4 regions of the Sphingobium aromaticiconvertens genome follow, and region 3 is predicted to be linked to each of the others. Evidence: riboswitches for the same ligand, from Rfam matches in the RefSeq annotation. Region 3 holds a riboswitch; each other region holds the start of a gene.

Region 1 (5,616 bases), 1.4 Mb from region 3:
ATATAGTGCCCGCCTCGGCGACTCTTTCGGATAGCTGGCTGGTCAAGGGCCGGGTATCGATCGGCGGGAACAAGAAGCACGCGATCTGGGCGTCCTATCAGGACTGGATCAGCGACGCGCCGCAGGTTTATGACCAGATTTCGGCTGCTACCGGCAGTTCGCTGATGCGCCGCCGCGTCCACGACAAGACTGCCGTGCTGGGCTATGTCAACGACTTCAATGGCAGCAAGCTGCTGAATGTCGAGGCGCAGGTCGCCTATTCGCTGTCGAAGGTCCATCAGACCGAAACGACCTTTCTGGGCGCGAACCTGGAATATTCCGATTTCTCCTATGAAAGCTGGCAGGGGAAGATCCAGAACACCAGCGAGTTCGACCTGGGCGGCGACTGGAACAGCTTCCTGATCGTCGGCGCGCAATGGAGCGAGCAGAAGCGCCGCAATCCACGCGTCGCTTTTGACGGGACGGTGACGCCGGGCGCGGGCACGCATCCCGAAGGCGACATGTCCCGCTATGGCCTGTTCGGGCAGTTGGAAATCAGTTGGTCCGACAAGCTGATGATCATTCCCGGCGTGCGGGTGGACTGGACGGACCTGAAGCCCGGCGCGACCGTCGTTGGTGGCACGGTGCTGACCAATAATGTGAAGGATAGCGGCGTATCGCCCAAGCTCGCCGCCATCTATTCGCTGACCGACTGGTTCGGCGTCTTTGGATCGGTGGCGCGCACTGTGCGGATGCCCAATATCGACGAAACCTTCACGCGCAGCGCCACGCGTCCGGCCAATCCCAATCTGCGCCCCGAAAAATCGCAGAATATCGAAGGGGGCTTCACTTTGTCCTTCGACGGCCTGGCGGCTAGGACCGACAAGCTGCGGTTGAAGACCACTCTCTTCCGCAATGACGTCAAGGATCTGATCATCAACGCGGCGGGGGCCGTCGGCACACCCTATTTCACCAATGTCGGCCGTTCGCGTTTCAAGGGCGTGGAGGTCGAGGCGGAATATGGCGTCGGCGGGTTCTTCGCGCGCGGCAATGCCTCCTTCATCGACGGCAAGGACCGGGCGACGGGCAATTATCTCAATACCATCCCGGCGAACGATTATCGCCTGACGCTGGGCTATGCCGACGCGGACACCGGCCTGTCGGGTGGCTGGACCGGCGAATTTGCCGAGCGGCAGGACAAGGTCACGACCGGTCCCTTCTCCTCCGCCGGATCTGGTATCGCTACGACGGGCTATAGTGTCCAAAACATATTCCTCTCGTTCAAACCGCGTAGCGGCCCGGCGGAGGGGTTCGAGTTCCGGATCGCAGCAGACAATATCTTCGACAGGCAATATCGCCGCCATCTGTCCTCGCTCGCGGCGGAAGGGCAGACGTTCAAGTTCACCGTGGCGAACACTTTCTGACGCCATGGCTGGGGGACGGCATTCTTTCCGCATCGGCCTTCCGGCGGTGGCTTCGCTGCTGGTGAATGCGCTGTTGATCGCAGCGCTGCTGAACCTTGGCATGGGGCGCAAGGTGGAAAGGGCGGACGAGCCATCGCTGACGGTGATGTCGCTGGCGGTGCTCAAGGGCGCGGAGGAGGGCGCCGAGGAAGCGAAGGCGGCGGTGCAACAGCCGCCTGCGCCACCCGCGCAAGCAGCGCAGGATGCGCCCCCGGCTCCGACTGTTCCCGTGCGTGTACCTGTGCCGGTCGCGCTGCCCTTTACTGCGCCCCGGTTGCAGGCGACGGCGCCCGTCCAGCAGGCGGCAACGGCAAATATTCCCTCTGCCGCCGTGGCGGTATCCGCACCGCCCGCGCCACCCGTGCGGCGGGGAACGGCAGATGGGCTGGACGTGAACGCTCCTGCTGGCACCAGCCATAGCTATGCCGCACGAGTACGGTCGTGGTTGTACGCTCATAAACTCTATCCCCGCCGCGCGCGTATGCGGCGCGAGGAAGGTGTGGTGCGGGTGCGTTTCGTGATCGACCGTGCCGGACTTTTGCTGGAAGGCAATGTCATCGCAAGTTCCGGGCGGACGTCGCTGGATGAAGAGGCCGCCGCGATGATGCAGCGCGCCTCGCCTTTCCCCAAGGCGCCCCGCGACATCGGCGGTGAGCGCATTGAATTCACCGCACCGATTGAGTTCATCCTGCCGGTCTGACGTCTCCTCGAACAGTTGGGCAATTGGCATACTGAATTTTTTGCTCTAGGCGACGTTGCAGGCTGGCTTCGTACCAGTCCGTATTGATCGCGCTGGTGCCCCGATGGGGCTTGAATGGGAATGCGGTGCGGGGGCGACCCCAAATCCGCAGCTGTCCCTGCAACTGTAAGCGGTGAGTGCGATGCACAAGGCTCCTTTCGAGGGGGCCAGCCACTGGACTTCATGTTCGGGAAGGCCGTGCATCCTGCTTTGACCCGCGAGCCAGGAGACCTGCCAGCGCACCGGTCGCTCTTGCCTTGGTCCAGGGGATGGTCACGGCTCGGTACTCCGCGTGAGCGACGATCCTTTGCGGCTGGGGCTGCATCGGTGCGTAATGACGGGCGCTTTTGTCTTGCGCCCGCCCGTCTCGCGCATCGACCGACATGGTGTCGGCAAGCCCCGGTTTTCGTTGCTCGGCGTGGGGTGGAGTGGACAATGCGCGTCGCGTCGAAGCGCTTCATGACCCGTGAGCCAGGCGCGGCGCTCGTCCGTCAGGATCGCCGCGCGTGAGCGGTTATGCCGTCAGCGGATGGTGCCCGACCGCCTGGCGTCCTATGATGGCGGGCGACGGCCTGCTGGTGCGCGTCAGGCCGCGATTGGCGCGGATGACGGGCGAACAGGTGGTGGGCCTGTGCGAAGTGGCTGCGCGTTTTGGCAATGGCCTGATCGATGTCACCAACCGTGCCAACCTGCAAATCCGGGGCTTGCGCGACAGCGCCATGTCCGCCTTGCTGGACAGGCTCGTCGACCTTGATCTGGTGGGTGCCGATCCCATGATGGAGGCGCGGCGCACTATCCTGATCGCACCGGACTGGCGGCGGGGTGATGACAGCGCGCAGGTCGCCAACGGATTGATGGCACGGCTGGCTGCCCTGCCCGAATTGCCTGCGAAGGTCGGGTTTGCCGTCGATGCTGGCACGGCCCCGATATTGGGTGCTGATCCGGCGGATTTTCGGATCGAACGGGGCGAGAGCAGAGGCCTGATCCTGCGCGCAGATGGGCGGGAGTTAGGCGTGCCGGTCGCGGTGAACGAGGCTGCGGACGCAATGGTTGCGCTGGCGCACTGGTTCGTGGAAACCGGCGGCGCGGAGGCGGGCAGGATGTCCCGTCACGCCATACCCTTGCCCGCATGGGCGCAGGGGCATGTTCGTCCGGCGCCCACCCGCCCGGCGATACTGCCGGGGTGTCATGCACTGGGCTGCGTCTATGGCGTTCCCTTTGGCAGCATGGAGGCATCCGCCCTTGCGGCGCTAATGACGGATAGCGGGGCAGAGGCTGCGCGTGTCACGCCATGGCGCACCCTGTTGCTGGAAGGCGCATCGTCGGTCGATGCCCAGGGCTTCGTGACGGACGCCGCCGATCCAGCCCTGCGTGTCGACGCTTGTCCCGGCGCGCCAGCCTGTCCGCAGGCGACGGTGGAAACCCGCGCCCTGGCCATGCGCCTTGCCCCGCATATCGCGGGCCGTCTGCATATGTCGGGCTGCGCGAAGGGCTGCGCCCGTGTCGGTCCTGCCAATGTCACCCTCACCGGATGCGATGGCCTGTTCGATCTGGCGTTCGACGCCCGTGCCGGTGATCCGCCTATCCGGGCAAGCCTGCGAACGGACCAACTGCTTGCCCATTTCGGAGCCGATTGATGCCGCATATCTACGAAACCGATGGCGCGGCAATCTACCGCCAATCCTTTGCGACGATCCGGGCGGAGGCCGATCTGGCGCGCTTCACCGCGGATGAAGAGCGGATAGCGGTCCGCATGATCCACGCCGCCGGGCTGGTGGGCCTCGCCGCCCATATCCGCTTCTCGCCGGACTTCGCGACGGCGGCGGGGGCGGCCATGGCGAATGGCGCGCCGATCCTGTGCGATGCGCGGATGGTGAGCGAGGGGATCACGCGCGCCCGGCTGTCTGCCGACAATGCCATCATCTGCACGCTGCACGATCCCGACGTGCCCGAACGGGCGCGGGCGATGGCTAACACACGGTCGGCGGCGGCGCTGGAACATTGGCGTCCGCATCTCGCTGGAGCGGTGGTGGCAATCGGCAATGCGCCCACGGCCCTGTTCCATCTGCTCAATATGCTGGAAGACCCGGCCTGTCCCCGCCCGGTGGCGATCATTGGCTGCCCCGTCGGCTTTGTCGGCGCGATGGAGTCCAAGGCTGCCTTGTGGGAGGTGCAGCCCGTACCCTGCTGCATCGTGGAGGGCCGCATGGGCGGCAGCGCGATCACCGTGGCCGCAATCAACGCTCTGGCGAGTCCCGTCGAATGAAGATCGGCACTATCCATGGAGTCGGGCTGGGACCGGGCGCGCAGGACCTGATGAGTGTCCGGGCCGACCGGCTGGTACGCGGCGCCCGCCATGTCGCCTATTTCCGCAAGGCGGGCAGGCCGGGGCAGGCGCGCCGTATCGTCGAGGGCATGTTGCGTGGCGACGTCATCGAAATTCCGATGGAATATCCGGTGACCACGGAAATCCCGCGGTCCGACCCGCGCTATAATGAAAGCCTGTCGTCCTTCTACACTGGCTGTACCCGGCATCTGGCGACGCTGACGCAGGCGGGGGAGGATGTCGTGGTCCTGTGTGAAGGCGACCCGTTTTTCTACGGATCGTTCATGCATCTTTACACCCGGCTGTCCGGTCTGACGCCGGTGACGGTCGTGCCGGGTATCACCGGCATGTCGGGGGCATGGACGGCCTGCGGTTCGCCGATGACCTGGGGCGATGATGTGCTCACCGTCCTGATGGCGACCCTGCCCGAAGAGGACCTCACCCGCCGCATCCGCGATACCGATGCGCTGGTGGTTATGAAAATCGGCCGAAACCTCGCCAAATTGCGCCGGGCGGTGGAGGCTGCGGGGCGTGAAGCGGAGGCCTATCTGGTGGAATATGCGGCGATGGTGGATCAGCGCGTGACCCGGCTGTGCGAGGCGGATGTCGTCACGCCTTATTTCTCGATCCTGCTGATTCATGGCAAGGGCCGCCGCCCATGACTGGCTGGATAGCCATTGCCGGGCTGGGTCCGGGGGACGAGGCGCTGATCACGCCCGAGGTCACGGCAGCGCTGGCACAGGCGACCGATATCGTCGGCTATACGCCCTATGTCGCGCGGGTGGCGCCGCGCGAGGGCCTGACGCTTCATGCGTCGGACAATCGGGTCGAGCTGGAACGCGCGGCGCACGCTCTTGCCATGGCGGCGGCGGGGCAGCGGGTGATCGTTGTGTCGTCGGGCGATCCGGGCGTGTTCGCCATGGCGGCGGCAGTGTTCGAGGCGCTGGAACAAGGCCCCACAGAATGGCGCGATCTGGATATTCGTGTCCTGCCGGGGATCACGGCGATGCTGGCGGCCAGCGCGCGGGCGGGCGCGCCGCTGGGCCATGATTTCTGCGCCATCAATCTGTCCGATAATCTGAAGCCCTGGGGGCTGATCGAACGCCGCC
Region 2 (5,616 bases), 4.2 Mb from region 3:
ATGTCGTGGCGCCACGCGGCGGTACTGCGTCCATCGGCAGTGGCGATGGCGCTGGTCCTGGTTCCTTCTTCGACCTTCAGAACGTCCAGGTGTTGAAAGGTCCGCAGGGCACTCTGTTCGGTCGCAACACCACCGGCGGCGCAGTCCTGCTGGTCCCCCGGCGTCCCGGCGAGGATTTTGAGGGTTATGTGGAAGGATCGGTCGGCAATTATGACCTGCGGCGGTTGCAAGGGGTTATCAACACACCCCTGGGCGACACTGCTCGCCTGCGGATCGGCTTCGACCGGCAGGTCCGCGACGGTTATATGAAGAATATTTCGGGCATCGGGCCGGATGATTTCGCCGATCTCGATTACTGGGCGCTGCGCGCCAGCCTGGTCATCGACCTGACGCCCAATCTCGAAAACTACACCATCCTTTCCTATCTCCATTCCAGCACCAACGGGCAATTGCCCCAGGTATCGGCCTGCAACAACGCCATTTTTCCGCAAGGCCAACCGATTTGCGATCAGATCGATCGACAACGGGGCCAGAGCAAATTCGCGGTCCAATCCGCCGTCGCCGACCCGCTCAGCCTGGTGCGCCAATGGCAGATCATCAACACGACGACCTGGCAGGCGACCGACCAGCTTACGGTCAAGAACATCGCCAGCTACTCGCAATTCTATAACCGTATCCGGTCGGACTTCTTTGGCGTCGATGCGATCGTCCCCCCGTCGCAGACCAACCCGCGAACAGGCGCCGTGGTCGCGGGCGGCGCTCTGACCGGCGCGCATGGCTCGTTCAACACATCCTTCGCGCCGCCGGGCGGCTCGCTCGCCGATCAGGAGAACGTCACCGAGGAATTGCAGTTTCAGGGACGCGGTTTTGGCGGCAAGCTGAACTGGCAGGCGGGCGGTTATCTGGAGCTTAGCAATCCGCTGGGCGACAACAGCATCTATGCCGCGACACGGCTGATCTGCACAGACAGGTTCGCCTTTCAATGCGCGAACTTCCCCGGCACGACAGGCTCGCTTACGATCCAGCGCTTCCGCGCCTCTTTCCACAATTACGCGCTCTATGGTCAGGCCTCCTACAGCCTGACAGACCATCTGAAACTGACCGGCGGGTTCCGCTACACCTGGGACGTTTCGCGGGCACGCGCGCTGAACGCCCAGTTCCTGTTCCCGGCCGGATCGGCGCCCGTCGGCCGCTGCGCCAATCCCACGTTGCGCCCGGCAGGCAATCCTCCGATCACCAGCCTCAACCAGTGCCTCGACAGACCCGTCCAAAGGAGCGACGCGCCCACATGGCTGCTGGGGCTGGACTATACGCCCATGGATGACTTCCTCATCTACGCCAAATATGCGCGCGGCTATCGGCAGGGCAGCGTCAATCCGCTCGCGGCGGGTGGTTTCACCACCTATGATCCAGAAAAGGTGGAGGCCTATGAGATCGGCGTGAAAGCGAGTTGGCACGGCGCTGTTCCCGGCAATCTGAACCTTGCGGGCTTCTACAACGATCTGTCGAACCAGCAGATAGCCCTTGGCCTCACATCCTCGCCAGCGCGCGGCTCGGCGCCGCCGAACAACGCCATCGTCAATATCGGGCAATCGCGGTTGAAAGGGGTCGAGGTCGAAACAAGCCTTGGTCCGGTCGCCGGCTTTCGCATCGATGCAAGCTATGCCTATATCGATGCGAAGCTGAAAACGACCGTAACCCCCACCTTCCCCGCCGATAGTCCCTATGACGGGTTCATTCCGATCAACCCCGGACAACCCGCCCCCTACACCCCCAAGCATAAACTTTCACTCACCGGCACGTACACGCTGCCACTTCCTGAAAGCGTCGGGGACGTGTCAGTCTCGGCAACCTACAGCTATATCGACAAGCAGGTCATTTTCAGCACGACCTACGGCACGCTACCCTCTTACGAGTTGCTCAATTTCAATCTGAACTGGCGTGAGGTCGCCGGCAGCCCGATCGACCTGTCGCTATTTGCGACCAATGTCACCAACAAGCGCTACGCCGTCGCAGTGAATGACATGCACGCCTCCGGCGGCTTCGTGTCCTATCTGTACGGTCAGCCGCGTATGTACGGCCTGCGCCTACGCTATGCCTTTGGAGGTTAGAAGGATCGGCCAGGCCGTGCGTCATTGAGGCCTGGTCCCCTGCAAGCCCGCCAGCCCGCCAGCCCGCCAGCCCGAGTGCGTGGATGTCTCGTCGCCATGCTGCCGGGCATCGCGGTCCTTGCGCAGTTAGCCAATCTCAATTAACGGCCCGTTTGCCTGCTCGCCGGTTTTTCCGATCGAGCGGGCATGATCGCGCCGGTACTCCGCAAGGGGTTTAAAATGGGAACGCGGTGCGGATGGCCTGTGCTGTCCTGATCCGAGGCTGTCCCTGCAACTGTAAATGGCGAGCGTGATGCATAGGGGTGAAAGACCGGAAAGGTCATTTCGCCAGCCACTGGGCCGGACGATGCAGCAGCATCCAGAGCCTGGGAAGGCCGTGCATCAGGCGATGACCCATGAGCCAGGAGACCTGCCAGCGCACCGGTCGCTCTTGCCTTGGTCCAGGGGATGGTCATGGCACGGTCTTTCTCCGTCTGAGCGACGAACCTGTGCGGCCGGGGCCGCATCAGTGCGTGGTGTCGGGCGACAAGCGCCCACCCGTCTTCGCGCATCGACCGATCAACCCTGATCGGCACGCCCCGCCGCCTCATGCTCAGGCGCGGGGGAATGACCATGTTCAAGACCAGTTTCGTGTCGCTTTTGGCCATAGCAGTGGCGACACCCGCCTTTGCCCAGGCTGATCCCAACCAACTCCCGATGGGCTATGCGGGCGAACCAATCGTCATCACCGCCTCCCGATCGGGCGAGGGCGTGCCAGTGAGTCAGCTCGGCGCATCGGTGACGGTGCTTGAGGCACAGACGCTCGACAATCGCCAGACGCGCATCGTGTCCGACATATTGCGCGACGTGCCCGGCCTGGCGATCAGCCGTAGCGGCGCGATCGGCAGCCCGACGCAGGTGCGCATCCGCGGGTCGGAGGGCAACCATGTGCTGGTTCTGATCGACGGGATCGAGGCGGCCGACCCTTATCAGGGCGAATATGATTTCGGCACGCTGCTCGCGGACCCTGCGGCCCGGATAGAAGTGCTGCGCGGTCAGCAATCGTCGCTCTATGGGTCGGATGCCATTGGCGGCGTCATTCATTACATCACCCTGACAGGCGCCGAAGCGCCGGGGTTCAGCGCCCGCGCGGAAGGGGGCTCCTTTGGCACCTATAGCGGCAGCGCGCGCACCGCGGGCGTTGCAGGCACCCTCGATTACGCGGTGTCCGGGACTTATTATCACACGCGCGGCACGCCGACCGCCCGCCTTGGCACGCGTGACGTCGGGTCGGACAATGCGGGCTTCAGCGCCAAGCTGATCTGGTCCCCCTCTGACAATTTCAAGCTGATCGGGGTTGCCCGCTACAGCTATACCGACGTGGACACCAACAACAATGAGAGCGATCCGGCCAGCCCGCTGTTCGGCACCATCGTCGACACCCCCGGCGCCTATCAGAAGAATGAAGGTTTTTACGGCCTGTTGCGCGCCGAGTTCACGGCGCTTGATGGTCGCTGGACCAATGCGCTGTCCGGCCAGATCGCTGACACAACGCGCAAAGGCTTTATCGCGTCCGGCCTCGATTATGGCGACAAGGGGCAGCGCTATAAGGGATCGTTCACCAGCAGCCTGAAGTTCGGCACCGATACGGTCGTCCACCGCCTGACCGCCGCCGTCGATGTCGAGCGCGAGCAGTTCCAGAACATCACCCCCTCCCCCTTCGCCTTTCAGGGCAAGCGCCACACCGACAATGTCGGTCTGGTCGGGCAATATGAGCTGCTGGTCGACGAGGCGCTTTCGCTGGGCGCCTCGATACGCCGGGATGAAAATAATCGCTTCGACGACACCACCACATGGCGCGCGCAGGGCAGCTATCGCTTCGCCACCGGCACGCGCATCCGTGGCGCCTATGGCACGGGCGTCAAGAATCCCGGCTATTTCGAACTGTTTGGCTTTACCGACGGCCAGTATATCGGCAACCCGAACCTGAAGCCTGAAAAGTCGCAAGGCTGGGAAGCCGGCATCGAACAGAGCATCGGTGGCGACAAGGCGACGATCGGCGCGACCTGGTTCGACAGCAAGCTGAAGGACGAGATTTACACAACCTACCCCGCACCCGATTTCATCGCGACGCCGGGCAATCGCACCACCGACTCCAAACAGCATGGTCTGGAGGTTTTCGTCAGCGCACGGCCGATCCCGCAGATCCGGTTGGACGCCGCCTATACCTATCTGAAAGCCCGAGAGGATGGCATCGTCGAAGTCCGGCGGCCCAAGCATATCGGCAGCTTCAACACGACCGTCTTTAGCACCGACCAGCGCTTCTCGGGCACGCTGACGCTGCGTTATAATGGGCGGCAGGAGGATGTGGCCTTTACTGATCCGAGCTTTATCCCGGTTCGGGTCAGCCTGCGTGACTATGTGCTCGTCAACCTGAACGCCGAATATAAGCTGCGGGACAATATTGCGATCTTCGGTCGGGTCGAGAATCTGACCGACGAGCAGTATGAGGAAGTGTTCAGCTTCGCCACGCAGGGTCGCGCAGCCTATGGCGGTGTGCGCGTGCGCTTCTAAAGATGACGGGGAGGGCCTGGGCGCTCTCCCCCCTAGTCCAGCATCGCGGCGAGCGCGGGGGTCATATATTCACGCCCCCTCGCCCCTTCGCGCCGGATCAGCAACGCAGCCAGCCCTTCGCGAGTAGCGAGCGCCATGCCCCGGTCGGGACCAAGAACAGTGATGGCAGTCGCCCAGGCGTCGGCCAGCATCGCCTGCGGGTGCAGGACCGACACGGAGGCCACGTCATTGGCGATCGGCGCGCCGCTGGCTGGGTCGATACTGTGCGACAGGCGGCCATCGGCGGAAGGACGGAAGCGGCGATAATCACCCGAGGTCGCGACCGACAGGCCGCAGAGCGCCACGCGCAGGACCGGCAGAGCCAGACCGGGCGGCGATTCAAGATCCACCCACCAGGGTTGCATGTCGGGCTTCACTCCCGCCCCGCGCAGTTCGCCGCCAATCTCCACCAGAAAACTGACGATACCCATGGCCGTCAGCGCGTCAGCTATGGCGTCGACGGCAAACCCCTTGGCAATACCCGACAGGTCGAGCGCGACATCCCGCAGGCGGCGCGCCTCTCCGTCTGCCAGTTCAATGGTCCGCCACGGCGGCGCGACCGGCGCGACGGGGGCAGTACCGATACGCTGTGAGGGGCCAAAACCCCACGCCTCCACGGCATGGCCGATCGCGGGATCGAAGGCGCCGTCGCTGATCCGGGCCATGTCCAGCCCGGCGCGCATTACCGTCATCAGATCCTCGGGCAGCGCAACCCATTCCCCCGCCAGCGTCCGGTTGAAACGGCTGATGTCCGATGCCACTTCCCAGTTGCTCATCTGGGCGATGACGCGGGCCAGAACAGCCTCGATCGCCTCAAGGCAGTCAGAGGGCGGATCAACAAGCTGCGCCGACCAACTGGTGCCCATCGTCAGCCCGGCAAGGCGAACGACGGGACCATGGCGCATCCGCCCGG
Region 3 (5,616 bases):
CCTTATGCGCCGCGCCACTGGCATCGGCCAGGTCCGACAGCCCATCGAGATGTAGCGCGCCCGTAACGGCCACCCAGACGCCCAACGCTGCCAGCGGACCCAACCACGGATCGAATCTGGAACCGGCAAATGCGGCGCCCGCGACGAGTGTGCCAATCACCAGTCCAACGGCGGGAAACCAACGTATGGAGGCTGCGAAAGCGGCCTCATCCGCCATGACGCGCGGCGTTGGCAAACGCGTCAGGAACTGGAGGGCGAGGATGAAACCCTTCATCACCGCAATCCTGCTATCTGCGCCGAAAGCGTCTCGCCCGGCCAGATGTGGAGGGAGAGGAGGGACGCATAGGGCAAGTCGAATGCCCAGACCTGTCGGGCATCGAACCCGCACAATAGGGCAAGCGCCGCGCGCATCGCTCCCCCATGGGTGACGACAAGCGTGGGGCGTGGTGTCAGGTCATGGATCGCGGCGCTAACCCTGTCGGTCAGGGCCGACCAGCGTTCGCCGCCCGGTGGTGGACGGCCATCAGGATCGCTCCAGAACTGCCCCAGCGCCACCGGGTCGACCTCTGCACTGCTCATGCCGTCCCAGTCGCCAAAATCGAGTTCGCGCCAGCGCGGATCGACGATCAGCGGCTGGCCCGATGCCGCTGCCAGTGCCTCGCCCGGTTGTCGCGCACGGGCGAGGTCGGACGATATATGGATGTCGATGTCCAGCCCCTTGGCCTGCGCGACGCAGGCGGCGATGCCTTCCTGCGTCGGCCTGCAATCGGTCCGCCCCAGCATGCGCCCGGTGATTTCAGGCGCGCCGTGACGCAGGAGATGGAGCAGGAATCCGGTCATGACGCTCCGGAAATGCCCGCTTCGGCAAAGGTGGCCATGCCTTCATGCGCGGCCAGCGCCGATCGGATCACCGCGACGGCGACTGCCGCGCCGCTGCCCTCACCCAGCCGCATGTCGAGTGCGAGCAGGGGCGCAAGGCCCAGCCGATCCAGCAGGCGGCCGTGGCCCGGCTCGGCCGAACGATGCCCCGCGATGCAATGATCGGTGATGGCCGGGCAGGCTGTAGCGATCGGCGCCAGCGCCGCGCAACTGATGAATCCATCAAGAACCACAGGGATGCGCCGCTGCCGTGCTGTCACGATTGCGCCGGCGATGGCGACAATCTCTCGTCCGCCAAGCCGCCGCAGCGTTTCAAACGGCGTCATGGGCGCGTCGGCATGAAAGGCGATGGCTTGTTCCACCACGACCACTTTTCGCGCGATGCCCTGGCTATCGATACCGGTGCCGGGGCCGACCCAGTCAGCGGCAGATCCACCGAAGGACCGCATGCACAGTGCGGCGGCGGCGGTCGAATTGCCGATTCCCATTTCGCCCACGACCAGCAGGTCGAGTCCGGGTTCCACGACATCCGCGCCCGCCGACAGCGCGGTCAGGCACTCCGCTTCCGTCATGGCGGGTTGGCAGGTGAAGTCCGCCGTGGGCCGATCAAGGTCCAGCGCCACAATCTTCAGGTCAAGATCGACCGCTTTGGCGAGGGCGTTGATCGCGGCGCCGCCCGCTTCGAAATTGCGGACCATCTGCGCGGTGACGTCCGCCGGGAAGGCGCTGACGCCATGGATCGTCACGCCATGATTGCCCGCAAAGATGGCGGCGCGCATGCTGTTCAACACGGGACGCTCGCGGTCCTGCCACCCGGCCAGGAACAGCGCAATGTCCTCTAGCCGTCCCAGCGAGCCAAGTGGCTTGGTGAGTTGGGCCTGTCGCGCCCGTGCGGCCTCCTGTGCGGTGGCATCTACTTTGGGGAGGTCAATCAGCGCAGCCTCGAACGCCGCAATTGTGGGAAAGCCGCTCATTCCTCGACCACAAAGCCCTGGGGTGGCGTGCGGGTGATGAAATGGCCCTTCACGCCCTGCGGCCAATGTGCAAACGGAACGCGGCCATGCTCGCTCGCCGCATAATGGACGGCATAGTCGAGAATGGCGCGGGCGGCCTCTTTGTCAGGCGTGAAGCGGCCCAGCACATAACCGACCTTGGCGGGCGCGCGCAGATGGACGGTGCAAAATTCGGTGCAGGCGAACAGGCATGGCATTTCCTGTACCGTAACGCCGTCATAGCGCGGGTCCGACGCCTTGACCGTCCGAAGCGCAGCAACCAGTTGGGCGCCGCCCCGCGTCCCGCTGTCATTTTCGCGTGCCTCGCCCGAATGGCGACAGGTGTTGCACGCAACGATGGCGGGACCATCTTCGACCGGCTTGAACTTCATCATGCCTTCGACGCGCGCATTGGTGTCGGCAGGAAGGGAGAAATAATAATGTACGGCAACATCAAACGGGCACCCATGACAACGGGCCACGTTCACGAGACATGCCGACGCACGACATGGCCCGCGCATAAGCGGCCCTGACATGTCGCCTGTCGGGTTTACCCCCGTTCGCCCGGAATCCCCTGTCCGCACGAAAGACGACCGCGACGGGCAGGTCTCCTGGCTTGCGGGTCAACACCTGTTCGAACCGCCTTCTCAGGATTGTGACAATCCCAATGGCCTGTGGTCGATGGCTCGCCGCTCACAGTTGCAGGGGCAGCCGGGGTTTTGAACCCCGTTCCCATTTTCATCCCCATTTTCAGGGGAACCTGTCGCGGGCCGACGCTTACTCAGCGCTTCATTGCGCGTCAATCAATCTGTCAATCGGGCAATCTGTCCATCGGGACGATCATGGGCGCGGCGCCAGATGTATCGATGAGGGCGTCGATGCCATAGACCGATCGCAGCCGCTCGGCGGTCAGTACCTCCATCGGCGCGCCGTCGGCGACAAGCGAACCGCCATGCATCAGCAGCAGCCGGTCGCAATAGCGCGCGGCCATCGTCAGGTCATGGAGGACCGCGACCACCAGCGCACCCGCATCCGCCTGCCGCCGCAACAGGGCCATAACATCGATCTGATGGCCCGGATCGAGCGAGGCCAGCGGTTCGTCCACGACCAGAGCGGGCGCTTCGACCGCCAGCGCGCGGGCCAGCAATGCCCTTGCGCGCTCGCCGCCCGAAAGGTCGGTGGCAATGCGGTAGCGCAGATTGGTGACATCCGCGCGATCGAGCGCCCGATCGACAGCGGCCAGATCGTCTGACGCCAGCGACGACATGGGCGCCAGATGCGGCAGTCGTCCCAGCGCGACCAGCCGTTCGACGCTGAGCGGCCAATGCAGCGTCTGCCCCTGTGGAAGATAGGCGACCTTGCGCGCCACGGCGGCGCGGGCCATCTGCGCGACTGGCTTGCTATCGATCAGAGCATTGCCGCTGCTGGCCGGGATCAGGCCCAGCATCACGCGCAACAGGCTGGATTTGCCCGCGCCGTTCGGGCCGATAATGCCGACGAGCCTGCCCGGCTCCAGCGCGGCGCTGACGTCGCGCACGACCTGGCGGCGGCCAAGGCTGACGCTGACCGAATCCAGTTGGATCGTCACCATATCCGCCGCTCCCGCATGAGGTGGAAGAGGAAGACCGGGACGCCCAGAAACGCCGTCATCACGCCAAGTTTCAGTTCGTTGGTCGACGGGATCAGGCGCACGCCTATGTCCGCCAGCGCAAGGAGCGATGCGCCCGCCAGTGCCGAGGGCAGAAGGATCGACGATGGCGCGCGGTCGGTGAGCGGGCGGATCAGATGGGGTACGATCAGGCCGACGAAACCGATCGCGCCCGACACGGCGACCGCGCCTCCCACTCCGATGGCGACGCCCAGCAGCAGGCGTAGCCGCGTGATCCGCAAATCGACGCCCAGCGCCCGCGCGCCATCCTCACCCAGCGTGAGCGCATCAAGCGCATGGCCATCGAACAACAGCAGCGCGATGCCGATGGCGATGCAGGGCAGGGCGATCAGGACATGCTGAAAGGACCGGTTCTCGATCGAACCCAGCAGCCAGGTCATGATCTCCATCGCGGCGAAGGGGTTGGGGGACAGGTTGAGGGCCAGGCTGATCCCGGCCCCGGCCAGGGTCGCGACGGCGATGCCGGCGAGGATCAGGGTCAGCGGGCTTTCCGAGTGACCGGCCAGAGCGAAAAGCAGCGCGAGTGAAATCAGGGCGGCGGTAATCGCCATCAGGGGGAGAAGTAGCGGGTGCAACTCTGCAAGCCCGAAATAGATGGCGCCAACGGCCCCCAGCGCGGCGCTGTTGGATGCGCCAAGGACCGATGGTTCGGCCAGCGGATTGCGAAGATAGCCCTGCAACGTCGCCCCGGCGAGGCCCAGCATGGCGCCCACGGCAAGGGCGATGATCGTGCGCGGCAGTCGCAGGTCGATCAGGATCGCCGATGCGACCGGATCGCCATGCCCCGTCAGCGCGGCCAGTGCGCGTGCCGGAGCGATCGACACCGCGCCCAACAGCATCGACGTTGTCGCGACGACGACCATCAGCGCCAGCAGGGCCAGCATCATCGCGGGCCTGCGCCAGCTAGGGACAAGGTGGCCAAGAACAGGATTGAACGTCAAGAAAATCCTCTTAGTCGATCGCTTGCCCCAGCGCGCTTGTGTCGCGGGACCGTATGGCTATGCATGACGGCGTCATGCCCTATCGCTCTTATCGTTCGTTCGTCAAAATTATAGCGGTGTTTGCCGCAATCGCGTCGCTGGGCGCTGTTGCTCAGGCGGGTGAAGGCAGGCGACCCCAGCGGATCGTCTCGCTCAACCTGTGCGCCGACCAATATCTGATCGCGCTGGCCGATCCGGGCCAGATTGCGGGGCTTACCCATAATGCTACCGATCCGGCCATGTCGGCGGGTGCCGCCAGGGCGCGGGGGCTGCCGATCATGGGGCAATCGGCGGAGGAGATATTGGCGATCAACCCGGACCTCATCATTGGCGCGCCTGCCCGTCGTAGCGGCGTCATGGCCGCGCTTAACGGGCGTGATTATCGCATGGTCGACCTTAAATCCGCCGAAAACTACGGGGACATCATCGCGCAGATCCGGCAAGTGGCGGCGGCGATCGGGCAGGGGCCGCGTGGAGAGGCGATGATCGCGCGGATGAACAGGGAGCTGACCGCACTGCCCCGGCTGCCGGGCAAGCCGGTCGCGGCCTATTATCAGCGTCGCGGCTATATGACGGGGACGGGCACGCTGGTGGATGACCTGATGAGGCGCGTCGGCCTCACCAATCTTGCCGGTAAACTTGGCAAGCCGTCGCTTTCCCAACTGTCGCTGGAGGAAATGATTATGGCCAATCCCGACTATCTGGTGGTCGAGAGCGCCACCGACCGGATCACCGATCAGGGCACGGAAATGCTGCATCATCCGATACTGGATGGCATCCCTCGACTGCGCGTGCCGCAGGCATGGACCGTCTGCGGCGGCCCTGCCTATGTGCTGGCAGCGCGCAGCCTGTCCCAACAAATACAACAGACTCAGGCTAGGACCGGGACAGGGGCGAAGCGGATTAACGCTCGCTGACATGCGCTCGCCAGTCCCGCCGTGCCTGCCAGCCGCGCCGATCAAGTTCGGGTATGTCTGACGGCGCCTTTGCATAGCCGATGCAGAGCAGGGCAATGAAATGCCACTGAGCGGGCGCATCCAGCAAGTCTGCGAGCCAGTCAGGTTCAAGGATCGACACCCAGCCAAGGCCGATGCCG
Region 4 (5,616 bases), 1.7 Mb from region 3:
TCCACCGCGCGCGGATCGCCCAGCACCCATTGCGATGCGCCATAGGTCGCCCGCACATAGGTTTCATCGAAGACGTTCCGCAGGCGCAGGCTGGCGCTCGCGCCCTCGATAAACTGCCAACGTATACCGATGTCGGTCAGCGTATAGGACGGGATGACGCGGGTGTTCGCGGCATCCTGATAGCGCTTACCGACATAGCTGACCCCGCCATCGGCGATCCAGCCATCGGCAAATTCCCAGCTTATGAAGGCATTGGCGGTCTTTGTCGCCACATTGGTGGGTCGGTTGCCCGCGCGTTGGAACAGGACGCCGCCAACGGATTCGGCGAAATCTTCATAGCGGGCGCGCAGCACCGCACCGTTGAGGGAGAGGGTGAGCCGCTCGATCGGTTCCAGCGACAAGGACGCTTCGATGCCCTTTGATGATTGCTGGCCAACCTGGACCTGGATGGTCGGGATCAACGGGTCGGAGGTCAGCAGCTTTTTCTTGATGATGTCATAGGCGGCCAGCGTCCACTGCCCGCGCGTACCCCAGAAGATATGCTTGATCCCGACCTCATATTGGCGGCCCGTGGACAGATCGAAACTGCTCTGCGTGAGGCTGGTCGAAACGAGCGCGCCGACCGGATCGGCGGCGGTCGCATATTGGCCGTAGAGCGACAGGGTGGGGATCGGATTATAGACCGCGCCCACGCGCCATGTGACCGCATCGGGCGTGCCGGTGAAATTATTGGCGGCGTTCACATAGTCGGTCTTTGTGATTTCCGGCCGATCGTAGCGCAGGCCACCAACCAGCGAGAATTGCTCGCTGAACTTCAGCCGGTCCTCGGCAAAGATCGAATACTGCCGGATCTTGTTGGTGTAGCGCGGCTTGGTCGTCGCGGTGGGCTGGTCGATGAACAGGCCGGAGACCGGGTTGATGAGGTCGATCAGGCGGGTGGCATTGTTCCCGCTATTGCTGACATTCTTGTAGCGGATGCGGTTGACGTCGAAGCCGATGACCAACTGGTTTTCAAGGCTGCCCAGACTGTGGTTCACGTTCGCGGTGGTGCGGTTCCCGGTCTGTTTCTGGATATGATAGAGTTCCAGAAAGCTGGACTGGCGGATTTGCGCGGGCGTGGTCGCGGTCGCCGGAACATAGGTGACATTCTCCGCATTGTTCCAATATTTGTTCGCCCACAGATGGTAGAAGGTGCTGCGGATGGTGATGGCGTCGGAGGGACCCCACTCGATCTTGGCCTGACTCCAATTGTCGCGGAAACGCAGCTTTGCGTCGGTGACATTATAGTTGTTGCGTCGGATCGACCGATCCAGCTTGCCGTCGATCAGTGGCACGCCGAACCATGTGCGCGGCTTTTGCGTGCTGAAATCATGCGACAGGGTGATGCTGAGGTCGGATGCGGGTTTCAACCGGATCGCGCCTGACAGCGCTAGCGCGCTGTTGTCTCCCCGATCCATCCAGCCGTCCGAACGGCGATAGCTGGCGTCGGCGCGGAAGCCGACGACATCGCTGATCGGTCCGCCCGCTCCAGCCGCGATGCTATAGGTGTCGAAGGACGCAGCGCTTGCGCGGCCGCCAATCTCCAGCGTGTCGCCCGGTTGCCTGCGGGTCACGTTCCCCGCGCCGCCGATCGCCCCCTCGCCATAAAGGACCGATGCCGGGCCGCGCAGGATTTCCACGTTTTGCGCCATCCACGGGTCGGCCGGGAAGGTCAGCGTGTTGTTATACATCCGCATCCCGTCATAGAGGGTCATCACCGAGTTCTGGCCGGTGAAACCGCGCGCCGACAGGCCATAGCCAAAGACGCCGGACGTGTTGACGATGCCTGTGGCCCGCGCCGCCGCATCCTGAATGGTGAGGTCGCCGCGCAGGCGGATCGCATCGCCGTCCAGCGTCTCGACACTGGCGGGCGTCTCCAGTGGTGTCAGGCCAAGGCGGCTGGCGCTGTCGGATTTGATGTTCAGGCGCAGTTGATCGACGACGCCCGTGACGATGATCGTCTCGCTCTCCGCATCCGGCGCGGCGGCGGGTTGCTGGGCGTGAGCAAATGTGGGCGCAACTAGAGTAAGGGCCGCAAACGCAGCCAGCGTGAAATTGTTCATGTTATCCCCCGTCGGCGTCAAACGACGTTGGGCGGGGGCGTGCCGTTCACGAACGGTCGGCGCCATGCATCGACCGGACGCCAGGGGGGACCGACACACAGAACCGATGCGGCCCCAGCCGCTCGTTCGTCGCTCAGACGGAGTTCACCGTGCCGCGGCCATCCCCTGGACCAAGGCAAGAGCGACCAGACGCCGGCAGGTCTCCTGGCTCATGGGTCATCGCTTGATATACGGCCTTCCCAGGCCTCGCAGGATTTATCGTCCGGCCCAGTGGCTGGCGGCTCGGGAACTTGCCCGTCCGCTCATGTATATCGCGCTCGCCACTTACAGTTGCAGGGACAGCTGCGGATTTGGATGGTCGCCCCCGAAAGGTTGCTCACCCACACCGCATTCCCGTTTTAATCCCCTTGCGGGGAACCGACGCGATCAATGTTCATGCAGGCGACCGATGGTCGATGCACGAACGCGGCATGCATATGAGCAGGGTTTTGAAATCGCAAGCGTCATGATGTGATCGCCTGCAACCGCCATACGCGGTTCCACGACAGATGTACCTGGGACAGCGGTGCGATGTCGATGCGCAGCGTGGCTTCCGGCGGAATGTCCAGCGCGGCTGCGATGGTCGCGCGGATCACCATGGGATGGGTGATCGCCAGCCTGTCTTCGCCCCCGGCGCATTGATCGGCGAGCCAGTCCGCCATCCGGTCCCGCACCGTTGCCAGCGACTCACCACCCGGTGCGCCGCTGGCCGGGTCGGCCATCCAGTTGGCGAAAAAATCGGGGCTATCGGCATGGAGATCGCCGAGCGCACGGCCTGCCCAGTCGCCATGATCCATATCTCGCAGCGCAATGTCGGTCTTCGCCATAATGCCCAATGCGTCGGCGGTCTGACGAGCGGCCAGTGATGGGCTGGTCAGGCAGTCGCGTCGTTCCATCCGCAGGGCTTGCGTCTTGGTGAGGCCGCCGCCGTCGATCGGATCGTCATGCCCCGGAAAGGCACCCTCGCGCATGGCGCGAGTGGCGGCGTGGCATAGCAGGATCAGGTGAATCGACAGTTAGGGTCTCCACTGTGTTTGAGAGGGGGGTGATTGACGGGGGCCATCGTTCCGGCCTAGGGCATTCACGTTAGATCGAGGAAGAAGCCGGTGTAATTCCGGCGCGGTCGCGCCACTGTTATCGTTCACCATGCCCGTCTGTCGAGGGGGATGGCAACGAGAGCCAGACCTTCCTCGGACGCACGGAAACCCCGCGGGACGCGTATATCCCGAAAGGAGCATGATCATGGCATCCGCCGCATTGTTCGCAGACGATATCTTCATCCCGGTGGGCGATGCGCCCGCCATTCCCCTACGCGACATTGCGCCCTGGGCAGTGTTCGGCCTGCTGCTGGCGATGATCTTCCTCTATTTCGTCAGCACTGAACAAGGCGCCCTGTCGCTGTTCAAGGGCATGTATATCCATGAATTCGTACATGATGGGCGGCACTTGCTGGGCTTTCCCTGCCACTAAGGCGGGGTCTGAGCCATGGTACGTAATCTATTGATACGCGGCATGTTTGCCGGCGTAATAGCGGCTGTGCTCGCAACGCTGTTTGCGCGCCTGTTCGCCGAACCGCAGGTGGACCTGGCCATCGCCTTCGAGGCTGCGCAGGCGCATGGGCACCACGTAATGGGCGCGGGTGAAGACGTCGAACTGGTCAGCCGCTCGACCCAAAAGGGGTTGGGTTTGTTCACGGCCATCACCCTCTATGGCGCGGCCCTGGGAGGTATCTTCTCGCTGCTGTTCGCTTTGGTCTATGGTCGGTTGTCCCGTCTTGGCCCACGATCGCTGGCGTTATTGCTGGCGGCCGGGGCGTTCATCGCCATCGCGCTGGTTCCCGCGCTCAAATATCCGCCAACGCCGCCTGCCGTTGGACAACATGAAACGGTCGGGTTTCGCACCCTCGTCTATTTCGCGATGATCGCCTTTTCGATCGCGGGGATGGTCTTCTCCGTCCATATCGGACGGGGCGTTGCGCGGCGGAATGGCGCCTTCAACGGAATACTGGCGGCTGGGTCAGTCTATGTCGTCCTGATCGCTCTGGTGCAGGTCGCCTTGCCCGCCGTCAATGAAGTGCCCGAACACTATCCGGCTGTGCTGCTTTGGGAGTTCCGGGTCGCTGCGCTGGGGACGCAAGCGCTGCTATGGGCCACCATCGGCATCGTCTTCGGTTGGCTTGCGGAACGGCTATTCGCCGGAAGAGCGCGCCAGTCCTGAAAGGTCGTTGATCGTTCCGGGATGCGCTGTAAGCTTATCGCATGAAGACAGCTGTTTACGGTACCAAATCCTATGACCGGCGGTTTCTGAAGGCCGCCAATGGGGCGTTCGGGCACGAGCTGACGTTCCTTGAACCGCGGCTCGACAACAGTACGGCCCTGCTTGCTCGCGGTTTTCCGGCTGTCTGTGTCTTTGTGAATGACCGCCTCGATCGCGCTATCTTGCAGATGTTGGCGGATGGCGGAACGCGTGTTGTCGCCTGCGCTGTGCTGGCTTCAACAATGTCGATCTGGTCGCGGCGGAAGAGTATGGGATCGCAGTTGTGCGGGTGCCCGCTTATTCCCCGCACGCCGTTGCGGAATTCACGATCGGCCTGCTGCTGGCGCTCGACCGCAAGATTGCACGGGCCTGGACGCGCGTGCGGGAGAATAATTTCGCGCTGGAGGGGCTGATCGGCCGTAATCTGCACGGTCGCACTGTCGGCGTTGTCGGCACGGGCGCGATCGGCGCTCTTGTCGCGCGCACATTGCAGGCAGGTTTTGGCTGCAATGTGCTGGCGAGTGACATCGTTGCCGATCCCTCGCTGGAGGCGATTGGCGTGCGTTATGTGCCGCTCAAGGAATTGCTCATCTCCAGCGAGATTGTGACATTGCATTGTCCGCTGACGCCCGAAACGCGCCATATGATCGATGCGAACATGATCGCCGCAGCCCGTCCCGATCTGCTCATTATCAATACCAGTCGCGGTGCGCTGATCGACACCCGCGCGCTCATAAACGGGTTGAAGATCCGCAAGATCGGCGGTGTTGCACTCGACGTTTATGAGCAGGAGGCCGACCTGTTCTTCGAGGATTTGTCGAGCGAGATCATCGAAGATGATGATTTTCAGCGCCTTCTGACCTTTCCCAATGTCCTGGTGACGGGACATCAGGCCTTTCTGACGGAGGAAGCCCTGGAGAGCATTGCCACAACCACATTGCAGAGCCTGGCTGATGCAGAGGCAGGTCGTCCGCTCTTGAACGCGGTCGTCGCGCAGGCTGTAATTCGATCGTCGGGCAAGCCGTGACACGTCAACGTCCTCAAGCCTTTTACGCTCTGGACAGATCCAGTAAACCCTCGCTATCGGGTCGCGATGAGCATTGTCGCAACCATCATGAACTCGACCACAGGTCAGCCCATCCAGAAAATGACGTTCGGGCGGATGCCCAAGCCCTGGGCCAGCTTCAACCTCGAAACCGGCGAACTCGTCACAGCCGAT

What was found. Region 3 has a riboswitch for cobalamin ahead of WFR25_RS03370 (DUF1636 domain-containing protein). Riboswitches for the same ligand answer to the same signal wherever they lie in the genome.
Region 1: another riboswitch for cobalamin. It lies ahead of WFR25_RS09950 (cobalamin biosynthesis protein CobG); the one in region 3 lies ahead of WFR25_RS03370 (DUF1636 domain-containing protein).
Region 2: another riboswitch for cobalamin. It lies ahead of WFR25_RS23700 (TonB-dependent receptor plug domain-containing protein); the one in region 3 lies ahead of WFR25_RS03370 (DUF1636 domain-containing protein).
Region 4: another riboswitch for cobalamin. It lies ahead of WFR25_RS11555 (TonB-dependent receptor); the one in region 3 lies ahead of WFR25_RS03370 (DUF1636 domain-containing protein).

What each region holds. Positions count from the first base shown of each region.
Region 1 is NZ_JBANRJ010000001.1:2,078,265-2,083,880, forward strand. It holds gene WFR25_RS09940 (TonB-dependent receptor domain-containing protein) at 1-1,403, shown strand, start outside; gene WFR25_RS09945 (energy transducer TonB) at 1,408-2,142, shown strand; cobalamin riboswitch at 2,219-2,434, shown strand; gene WFR25_RS09950 (cobalamin biosynthesis protein CobG) at 2,688-3,818, shown strand; gene WFR25_RS09955 (precorrin-8X methylmutase) at 3,818-4,447, shown strand; gene cobI (precorrin-2 C(20)-methyltransferase) at 4,444-5,169, shown strand; gene cobJ (precorrin-3B C(17)-methyltransferase) at 5,166-5,616, shown strand, end outside.
Region 2 is NZ_JBANRJ010000001.1:4,878,291-4,883,906, forward strand. It holds gene WFR25_RS23695 (TonB-dependent receptor) at 1-2,111, shown strand, start outside; cobalamin riboswitch at 2,291-2,542, shown strand; gene WFR25_RS23700 (TonB-dependent receptor plug domain-containing protein) at 2,718-4,664, shown strand; gene WFR25_RS23705 (FAD:protein FMN transferase) at 4,697-5,569, opposite strand.
Region 3 is NZ_JBANRJ010000001.1:658,945-664,560, forward strand. It holds gene WFR25_RS03355 (adenosylcobinamide-GDP ribazoletransferase) at 1-274, opposite strand, end outside; gene WFR25_RS03360 (histidine phosphatase family protein) at 274-840, opposite strand; gene cobT (nicotinate-nucleotide--dimethylbenzimidazole phosphoribosyltransferase) at 837-1,853, opposite strand; gene WFR25_RS03370 (DUF1636 domain-containing protein) at 1,850-2,266, opposite strand; cobalamin riboswitch at 2,456-2,650, opposite strand; gene WFR25_RS03375 (ABC transporter ATP-binding protein) at 2,683-3,462, opposite strand; gene WFR25_RS03380 (FecCD family ABC transporter permease) at 3,456-4,427, opposite strand; gene WFR25_RS03385 (ABC transporter substrate-binding protein) at 4,556-5,437, shown strand; gene bluB (5,6-dimethylbenzimidazole synthase) at 5,424-5,616, opposite strand, start outside.
Region 4 is NZ_JBANRJ010000001.1:2,404,408-2,410,023, forward strand. It holds gene WFR25_RS11555 (TonB-dependent receptor) at 1-2,102, opposite strand, end outside; cobalamin riboswitch at 2,280-2,539, opposite strand; gene WFR25_RS11560 (histidine phosphatase family protein) at 2,606-3,157, opposite strand; gene WFR25_RS11565 (CbtB domain-containing protein) at 3,384-3,611, shown strand; gene WFR25_RS11570 (CbtA family protein) at 3,627-4,358, shown strand; partial or broken gene WFR25_RS11575 (2-hydroxyacid dehydrogenase) at 4,400-5,424, shown strand; gene WFR25_RS11580 (hypothetical protein) at 5,491-5,616, shown strand, end outside.